DNA from 3 places in the Furfurilactobacillus rossiae genome. Region 1 is predicted to be linked to each of the others. Evidence: predicted binding sites of a transcription regulator. Region 1 holds the regulator's gene; each other region holds the start of a gene.
What was found. Region 1 encodes Rex, which represses fermentation and respiration genes when NADH is low (regulators of the CRP and FNR family bind a similar motif). Its sites were predicted from a motif close to TTGTGAANTANTTCACAA; they were not measured.
Positions count from the first base shown of each region.

Region 1 (3,284 bases):
AGGCATCTTCAATCCGGTAACGGCGTTCTTTCAATTCGGTTTCAGTAGCAGCACCGACGTTAATCCGTGCAACACCGCCTGATAACTTAGCCAAACGTTCTTGCAACTTTTCCTTGTCGAAGTCAGAAGTTGTTGCTTCTAATTCAGACTTGATGTTTGCAACACGTTCGTCAACAGCAGCCTTGTCGCCAGCACCTTCAACAATGGTTGTGTTGTCCTTAGTGATCGTGATCTTACCAGCTTGACCCAACTGATCAACAGTTGTGTCCTTCAGGTTCAGACCAAGGTCATCAGTGATAACAGTACCACCTGTCAAAGCAGCAATATCTTCAAGTTGTGCCTTACGACGGTCACCAAAACCAGGTGCCTTAACAGCAACAACATTGAATGTCCCACGCATCTTGTTCAAAACAAGCGTTGGTAAAGCTTCACCAGTAATATCATCAGCAATGATAAGTAATGCACGGCCTTGTTCAACAACAGATTGCAACAATGGCAAAATGTCTTGAATGTTGGCAATCTTCTTATCTGTAATCAAGATGTAAGGGTTGTCCAAGTCAGCTTCCATCTTGTCATTGTCAGTAACCATGTATTGACTCATGTATCCACGGTCAAACTGCATCCCTTCAACGACATCAGAAGTTGTTTCAATTCCCTTGGATTCTTCAATGGTAATAACACCATCGTTACCAACCTTTTCCATAGCGTCAGCAATTAACTTACCAACTTCTGGATCAGCGGCTGAAATTGACGCAATTTGTGCAATATCAGACTTAGTCTTAACATCGTGGCTCATCTTGTGCAAAGCATCGACAGCGGCAGACGTTGCTTTTTCAATCCCAGTCCGGATACCAACAGGGTTAGCACCAGCGGTAACGTTCTTCATCCCTTCGTTAACGATGGATTGGGTTAAAACAGTAGCAGTCGTTGTGCCATCACCAGCGATGTCGTTGGTCTTGGAAGCAACTTCAGCAACTAGCTTAGCACCCATATTTTCAAAGTGGTCTGACAATTCAACCGCTTTGGCAATTGTGACACCATCGTTAGTGATGGTAGGTGAACCATAACTTTGTTCCAAAACAACGTTGCGGCCTTTAGGTCCAAGGGTCGTTTTAACTGTGTTTGCTAATTTATCAACACCGGCAAGCATTGCGCTGCGGGCATCTTCAGAAAACTTTAAATCTTTAGCCATTGTGAATTTCCACCTCAACTGTAATTTATTGTGATTTTCTTTTATTGTTCAAACGTACTGTAAACTTTAACTAGTCCACAACTGCGACAATGTCTTTTTCATGGAGAACGAGGTAATCATTGCCCTCGTACGATACTGCTGTGCCGGCGTACTTATCAAACATAACGGTGTCGCCTTCCTTAACAGATGGTGCAACCTTTGTACCATTGTCTAAGACGCGGCCTTCACCAACTGAGATAACCTTCCCAGTGGTTGGCTTTTCTTGAGCGTTGCTGGCAAGCACAATGCCGCCAACAGTTTGTTCTTCTTCTTCAGCAGCCTGTAAAATAACGCGATCTCCTAATGGTTTTAACACGTTAATCCCTCCAATAATTTCGTTGAAATTGAATGCTTTTAGCACTCTTACACGTTAAGTGCTAACAACATGCTCTATAATAACCATGCCCGTTTATGAATGCAAGTGTTTTGGTCAAACTTAGTCAAAAAGTTTGTCAGCTGTCTTAGAAACCGCATCACAAAAGGCGTTTGGAGAATCAGTCAAACCATTTTTGTCTGACTAACACCCAAACGCCTATTCAAGAAGCAATAATTCAGTTTTCTAATTAATCCTGAGACTTTTCGTTCCCGCCTAACAACTCACCATAATTATCAATAAAATAAATTAAGGTTTGAAGCTCATTGGTCAAATCAACATTTTGAACCCGAATGGTATCAGGAACAGACAACCGTCGTGGCGTAAAGTTCAAGATTCCACGTACATCGGCCTTTGCCAGTTCATCAGTGACCTCTTGCGCCGTGTTTTCTGGCACCGTAATAATTGCAATGGCGATCTGTTGATCACGCAATTGTTTACCCATTTCTGACAACGGATAAATCGGGACACCACTTTGAACCGTGTTGACGATATTGTCATTAACATCAAACGCAGCACTGATTCGAACATTACTGTTTTGATGAAAATTAAAGTTGAGCAACGCATGCCCAAGATTACCAACCCCGACCAATGCGACATTAGTCAATTGATCCTGATTGAGAATCTTTTTAAAGAATTCGATCAGTTTAGGCACATCGTACCCATAACCACGTTTGCCCAATGCGCCAAAGTAAGAGAAATCACGGCGAATCGTCGCTGAATCGACTTTAACAGCCTCAGACAGCTCAGTGGACGAAACGCGCGTTTTATCCGCATCCAGTAAAATATTTAAGTAACGGTAATAAATCGGCAGCCTTTTTGCTGTCGCGCGTGGAATTCGTTGTTCAGCCACAGCGGTTCACTCCTTTTAATCCTACATTTGTTTGTGAAAATAAACTATACGTAAATTATAGCATAAGGACGGTTATTGTGAAGCATATTTCATACCAGTCTTCGGGCATTTCACAAACTGGCAAGGGCATTTCGTAAAATGCCGGGGTAAAACTAGCAACTACAGAAGCTTTTATACCTGTTTCAAAAAAGGTAAAACAGGCGGTCTTGTTAGCTTAATCACAACGACGAAAATATCATTCTTCACAATCTGTGGCACTTCTGACCATTTCAAATGTGTGTTTTCTGCTCACTGCCAGCTCAACATAGTGTCGCCGCACCGAACATGCTAAAATAGTGTTTAACTAATTCAAATGAAGGAGTACGCATATGTTAGTTCTTCAGGTTCAACAGGTCGCCCGCCGTTTTGGTGCGGACACATTGTTTGAACATGTTTCCATGACAATTGAAGACCACGGCCGCGTGGGGCTGGTTGGTCGAAATGGCGCCGGCAAGTCCACCTTGCTTAAGATTATCGCTGGTATTAATGATCCCGACGAAGGTACGATATCGGTTGCCAAAGGCATGACCATCGGATATTTGCCACAAGATGCCGGACTCGATTCAGACAACACTGTGTGGGATGAAATGCTGACGGTTTTTGCCACCCAGCAGCAACAAGAACGACAACTGCGCGAATTGGAACAGCAAATTGCCGATCCCACTGCTGATCATCAAAGTGACGCTTACAAACGTTTGCTAAATGCTTACGACCAAACGCAACACGATTTTGAGGCAAACAACGGTTACGGCTACCAAGCCTCAATTCGCGGCGTTTTACACGCTTTT
Region 1 is NZ_CP040586.1:2,112,364-2,115,647, forward strand. It holds gene groL (chaperonin GroEL) at 1-1,192, opposite strand, end outside; gene groES (co-chaperone GroES) at 1,263-1,547, opposite strand; gene LROSL1_RS10240 (redox-sensing transcriptional repressor Rex) at 1,795-2,457, opposite strand; gene LROSL1_RS10245 (ABC-F family ATP-binding cassette domain-containing protein) at 2,826-3,284, shown strand, end outside.

Region 2 (3,284 bases), 1.1 Mb from region 1:
TCCGAACAAACCTGCAAGGTGTCCGTCAAACGGAAATACCATTGCGGCAGGAACGCGAACATGTTGATGCATACCTATCGCTGGAACAAACGCGATTTCCAGATAAATACGATATTACGTTTGATACGCCATCGGATGATGAAGTATTGATTCCACCGTTTACCATTCAAGTGTTGGTTGAAAACGCGATTCGACATGCGTTTGATGATCGACGATACGGTAATCGGGTGTGGGTAAAAGTTGAAGCCCAGCGCTATGCGACTGAGATTAGTGTCAGCGATAATGGTTTCGGGATTGACCAAGATGTTTTACCGCAACTTGGTCATCAAGTGGTAACTTCTACGAATGGTAGTGGTACAGCGTTGGAAAACTTGAATGCGCGGCTGGTGGGGCTTTATGGTCCAAACAGTCAGCTACATTTTAAAACATCTTCGACTGGCACGACGGTAAGTTTAACAATTCCAAATAAGCAGGAGGCAATTCATGAAAGTCTTAATCGTTGATGATGAACCGCTCGCGCGTAACGAGCTAGAATACTTGCTTAAGCAGAATTCACTGGTTGATCAGGTGTCTCAAGCAGAATCAATTAGCCAGGCGTTGACACAATTATTAACTACTCCCAGTGACCTCGTTTTTCTCGATATTTCTTTGAACAACGAAAACGGTTTTGATTTGGCGAACAAACTTGATCAGTTAGCGAATCCACCGTTAGTGGTCGTGGCAACTGCCTATGATGATTATGCGGTTCGTGCATTTAACATCAATGCGGTCGATTACGTGCTTAAACCATTTGAGCAACAACGAATCAATCAGGCGTTATCAAGAGTTGACGAGGTGCTTCAGCTTCGTGAAGAAGCCAATCCAGTTGCCAAAACCAAGCCGCGTAAGCAACTGGGGATGATTTCAATAACCGAAAACGAAAAGACACGTGTTCTTAAGCAGGGGGACATTCTCGCTGGCTTCGTTGAAAATGGTGAGCTAATATTGACGACCAATGAGGGTCGCTTCCACACGCACCAGACGTTAAGCTGGCTGATGACACGATTGTCTGAAGATCAGTTTATGCAGGTACATCGCAGTATTGTCGTTAATATCACCGCCATTTCTGAGGTCGAACCGTGGTTTAACCACACCTATCAAATTAAGCTGACCAACGGCGACAAGGTGCCGGTCAGCCGTTCCTTTGTTAAGTCGATGAAAGATCGATTGAATATGTAAGCATTCTGTATGCCACTTGCGGTTGTCAACATTGACACGCTCGCCTTGGGACCGGTTCGAGCCTCCCAAGTTCGGAGTCTTTCACCTCGCCGCACAGCCTCGTGAAGTTCCGAGTCTATGCGACCGTCCGTGTTGTAAATCCGAGAGAAGCATTCGGATTAACAACACCTTCACGGCTCGGTATCAATGTTGACGCCCTCCAGCTATGCTATATAGTAGTTAGCTTCATATGCATATCTTTTAATATCTAACAGTAAGATGGTGGCAAAATGTTTGCCTGTTACAGTAGTGGAGTTGACTAGAAACATAGTTCCGTGTCGGCAACATTTAGCGGCGGGAACTTGGCCGCTTAGTGTTGCGGGATGACTTATGAGACGTGTACTTCGGCTCATAATCAAGGTTAAAGACTCCTGGTTTTGGAGGCTGAGACCGGTCCCCATGGAACGGCGTTTCTGGTCAATGGAACGGCATAAAAACTGTTATTTTCAAAGCATTCGCAACTAGACGAGTGCTTTTTTGTTTACCCAAAACAGGTGTATGAGCTTGGATTGAACAATCGTGAACTTAGTGAAGTAAGTTAACAAATGTCTGGTAGTAAATCACTTCCCGAGCAGGGTATTTCAGCTGGAAAAATGTGCGTTTGACAAGTGAATCACGTTTTTTTGTGAATTGGCGACTACACTTTAACTGTTAGAAAGTGCTGGTACGGCAATCTTTGCCGTCACTAGTGACACTATTCACAATATTGGAAAGGACGTTTGTCATGGCAGAAAATAATAAATCTAAGACGGCGACATCAACTAAAAAAGATGCGCCCATTCTGGTTCAAATCGGTATTTATGCCACGGTACTATTTATTTCCTGGCTCATTTCTGAGTTTGTTGCAAAGACTTTTCCAAAGTTCCCATTACCAACGCCGGTTATTGGGCTGGTATTACTCTACTTAGCATTGACGTTCAAAATTATTAAAGTAGAGTGGGTTGATTCCTTCGGTAGCTTTATGATCAGTCTCATTGGTTTCCTTTTTGTTCCTTCTGGTATTCAATTAGCAGGTACGCTTGGTATCCTTCAAAACGAAGGCTGGAAGTTAGTTATTGTTATTATTCTATCCACTATCGTATTGCTGGTTGTTGTGGCTTACACCGCGCGGCTCTTTATCTGGATCCGGGTTCACTGGTTCCACGGCGATGCAACTGTTAATCAGGATGATCAAAAGTAAAAGGAGGATTGCTTTATGTCGGTTTCAATTTTAGCGGCTGCTGCGGCACCGGTCATTAAAGGACCACTGGCTTACTTTGCGACACCATTCTTCGGAATCTTCTTGTCCATCGCTGTATATTTATTGGGCCAATGGTTATTCAAGAAATTTAACGGGTTCTTCTTATTTCAGCCATTATTTGTTGGGATGGTCCTTGGGATCATCGTGTTGGTTATCATGGCCAAAATGTTGGGCATGGACACAGCTAAGTTCTACACCACGGCTTACAAGCCCGGTGGTGACATTATCTTCTGGTTCTTAAACCCAGCAACGATTGCGTTTGCCGTTCCGTTGTACAAACGTAACGATATTGTCAAAAAGTTCTGGTTGGAAATTCTGTTGTCACTGATTGTTGGGGCATTCGTCTCACTGTTTGTCATCTTCGGTATTTCCAAACTATTCGGTCTCAGCAACGTCGGGATTGCGTCCATGTTGCCACAAGCTGCAACGACTGCGATTGCGTTACCAATTTCAACAGCTGTCGGTGGTAACGCTGCCGTAACGGCGATGGCATGTATCCTGAATGCGGTTATTATTTACGCATTGGGTGGCTGGCTTGTTAAAGTCTTCCGTTTGAACTCAGATCCAATTGGGACTGGGCTTGGTTTAGGGACTTCCGGACACACCGTTGGTTCAGCATTTGCTTTACAGTTAGGTTCCACTCAAGGCTCTATGGCTGCCATTGCGGTGGTTATCATCAGTATCGTTATCGATATCGTTGTGCCAATCTTCGCTGCCTTAGTTGGTCTCGGTTAATTTAAAATGATTTTATGAACGTCGCCAAACGAATATGTTGGTGACGTTTTTT
Region 2 is NZ_CP040586.1:476,125-479,408, forward strand. It holds gene LROSL1_RS02180 (sensor histidine kinase) at 1-503, shown strand, start outside; gene LROSL1_RS02185 (LytTR family transcriptional regulator DNA-binding domain-containing protein) at 484-1,218, shown strand; gene LROSL1_RS02190 (CidA/LrgA family protein) at 1,982-2,437, shown strand; gene lrgB (antiholin-like protein LrgB) at 2,453-3,232, shown strand.
Region 2: the regulator Rex is predicted to act here: its motif matches at 1,944-1,961, upstream of LROSL1_RS02190 (CidA/LrgA family protein).

Region 3 (3,284 bases), 460 kb from region 1:
CAGCCATGAATAGACCATCGTCAGCCGCACCAACCAGAATTTCAAAACGTGCGCGTACCTGCTTCGATAAGCTGTGGGGATGCATCGTGGTCAAACGCAAGCGATCCGCAGGTTGAGCTGCAGCCATTGCCGAAATCAACGTTTGTGTACTCTGCTGATCCGCATTGATAAATAGAATGTTTGCCATGGTACACCCTCCTTTGAAACAGTTAATGCCCATTGATAATTGCTATATGGACATTATAACCGTTTTTTCATAAAAAGGATATACCAAATCTTAAAAATAAACTTTTTAAGTTGTACGCGTTTTATTTATCATCAGTTACAAATGTTTTTATACAGGCATTTAGTTAAGCCAGTAAAACAATTTACCGGTTATCAATATGATATATACCAATATTGTGAAAAGATACTTTACAAATTGATGAATCCCATATACAAATAGGCTTTTCGCATCATTTGGAATGTCGCTTTGTTGAAACCATTTCTACTAATCGATTGTCTTAAAACGATCTTCATCGTCCATATAATCTTTATCGTCAGGTGTACTTTCGATCGACCCAAATGGCATTTCACTGCGTAAGCGCCAGCTACTTGGTAAATCAAAAGCTTTGGCGATACTTTCGTCAATAAGCGGATTGTAGTGCTGCACCGATGCACCTAAATTGTTCTCGGCCAATGCAGTCCAAGCGGCAAATTGACTATTACCAATATGTTGTTCAGACCAGTCGTAGAAATTATCAGCATACAGTGGGAAACCATCTTCCAATTCCTTAACTTTATCCATATCGGTAAACCACAGAATCGTCCCAAATCCAGCCTTAAACTGCTGTTCAACCTTTTGCTTGCTGCCTTCAAATGCTTCCGCAGGCGCAACCTTTTTCAGTTCGTCTAACACAATGTCCCAAACCTTCTCGTGAGCGTCGCCAAAAGCGAAAACCACACGCGTTGTTTGACTATTAAAAGCGGACGGTGACTCCTTGATTACATCCTTAAGCATCGCAGTGATATCTTCTTGCGACTGATCCACCTTTTTACCCAAGTTGTAAATTGATCGACGTTGCTTCATCAAGCTTAAAAGTTCTGTTTCCATGTCATCGTCCTCCAAAGTTTTGTCATTGTTTTCTATAACGGGGTTTACTATATCGCACTTACGAAAAGTAAGCAACAATATTTTCAATTATTTTCACCTTGTATATTGCTTCACATTATTTACCAAACATGCGAAAATAACGGTGTAGTAGCAACCTAAACCAATGGAGGTTATGAAAATGGCAAATCGTTTAACGGATAAAGTTGCAATTATCACAGGTGGAACCAAGGGTATTGGACTGGCAACCGCTGCCGCTTTTTTGCGAGAAGGCGCGAAAGTCGTTATCACCTCGCGTAATGAGGATGACGGTAAAACGGCACTTGATGGTCTAAACGGCGGTGACAACGCCCTTTATATGCAACAAGATGCTTCTAATGAAGCTCGCTTTAAAGAAGTTATTGACGATACCGTTGCTAAGTTTGGTAAGCTTGATATCATTGTCAACAATGCCGGTATCGCCATTGCGAAAGATGTTGAGCACACCACAGCTGATGAATGGCATCAATTGCTGGGAATTAACTTGGACGGTGTTTTCTACGGTACGAAGTACGGCATGATTGCAATGAAGGACCACGGCGGCTCTATTATCAACATGTCCTCCATCGAAGGCTTCATCGGTGACCCACTATTAGCTGCTTACAATGCATCTAAAGGTGGCGTTCGCTTATTCAGCAAGTCTGCAGCGTTGTATGCCGCAAAACAAGGCTACGGCGTACGCGTCAACACTGTGCATCCTGGGTACATCAAGACACCGTTAGTGGAAGCCCAACCAGGAATGGAAGAAGCTCAAACAAAATTAACACCAGTTGGTCACATCGGTGAACCTGATGATATTGCAAACATCTGTGTTTACCTCGCCTCCGACGAATCTAAGTTCGCTACCGGATCAGAATTTGTCGTCGACGGTGGCTACACTGCTCAATAAAATAGACTTTACGTTCACTCTTACGCGTATTATAAAAAGCCCAATTCCGACAAATTGGGCTTTTAGCATTTCATTGATTAAATTAATCTGAAACTGGTTCGTTTGCGATTTCTGTACCAGCGTCAGGACCTGCATTAAGGCTCACAATTCGGTCAACGGAAATGACAACCGCTGCAATTAAATCAGGCAATTGATTGTCCACTGCATACTGATGAGCCGCCTCAAATACGGGACCATCTTTATAGATTGTTGCATACCCTTCAACACGCAACCCAATCTTACCTGGATAAGGATGAACGGCAACGGCTATCTTATGGTTTGCCTGCAAATTGTGCCAAGCCTGGCGTCCAGTTTCCTCGTTATAGATTAAATGTTCATCGTCCATGACTCTTAACGTACCCTTTGGACCAATTTGTGGATTTCCATCCTCGTCAACGGTCGCAATAAACGGAAACGCTTGTGAAATCAAATCTTTCATTTCGGATGTCAACTTTGCCATACTGAAACCTCCTCAAACTTAATTGAATCCAGTATATAAGACATCACATCGTCGCGCTATTTTTCTGTTCTTTAGTAGCGATCCTTTATTATTTCCCCTGTTCGCGCATAATAATCATTGCTAATCCAATACCGGTCAACAGGCCGAAGGATTCATTTACCGTGACCGAAAACGCATCTGCGTTATCAATTTGCTGCCGCATACTAACTACCGGTGTTTGATCAGCCGAACGAGTTATCTGAAAGCTGGCATTGCCAAGCCCGGCCTTCAACTGATAGCGTTCATTCTTCACGTTGATGAGATAACCGTTTTGAAAATTATGGGTCACCACCAATGCCACCGGCTGATGGTTGATCTCCAAACGGTATTTACCACTCAATAAATGTGTCTTCGACTCGACCGTTAACGTCATTCCTTCCACGGTGAGTTCGTCATGAATTGGCATTGCCACAGCCCAGCCAAAGAATTGGTTCCACAAATTCGTCCAACCGTGATTTTTAACACGGCCCAATTCGTGACCATCTTCATTGGTAAGTAAAAAACGTTTACCACGACCTGCATTAGCAATCAGGTGTGTGGTTAATCCACTTGTCATTTATATTATCCCCAAAATTTTTAAATTCGTGTCCCAGTCTGTGAGACTCAAATAGTTTGAACTAACAAGGCCGACGTGTACATTTTGATTTTGGTGCGTTCAAGCCGCTATTGAGCCTGTGGTGCCTCATGTTGTTTAGCCTTGTACTCTTGCACATCAATTCGATAAACGT
Region 3 is NZ_CP040586.1:1,647,420-1,650,703, forward strand. It holds gene LROSL1_RS07845 (hypothetical protein) at 1-187, opposite strand, end outside; gene LROSL1_RS07850 (nitroreductase family protein) at 491-1,093, opposite strand; gene LROSL1_RS07855 (NADP-dependent (R)-specific alcohol dehydrogenase) at 1,272-2,018, shown strand; gene LROSL1_RS07860 (pyridoxamine 5'-phosphate oxidase family protein) at 2,101-2,517, opposite strand; gene LROSL1_RS07865 (hypothetical protein) at 2,606-3,112, opposite strand; gene LROSL1_RS07870 (pyridoxamine 5'-phosphate oxidase family protein) at 3,220-3,284, opposite strand, start outside.
Region 3: the regulator Rex is predicted to act here: its motif matches at 1,192-1,209, upstream of LROSL1_RS07855 (NADP-dependent (R)-specific alcohol dehydrogenase).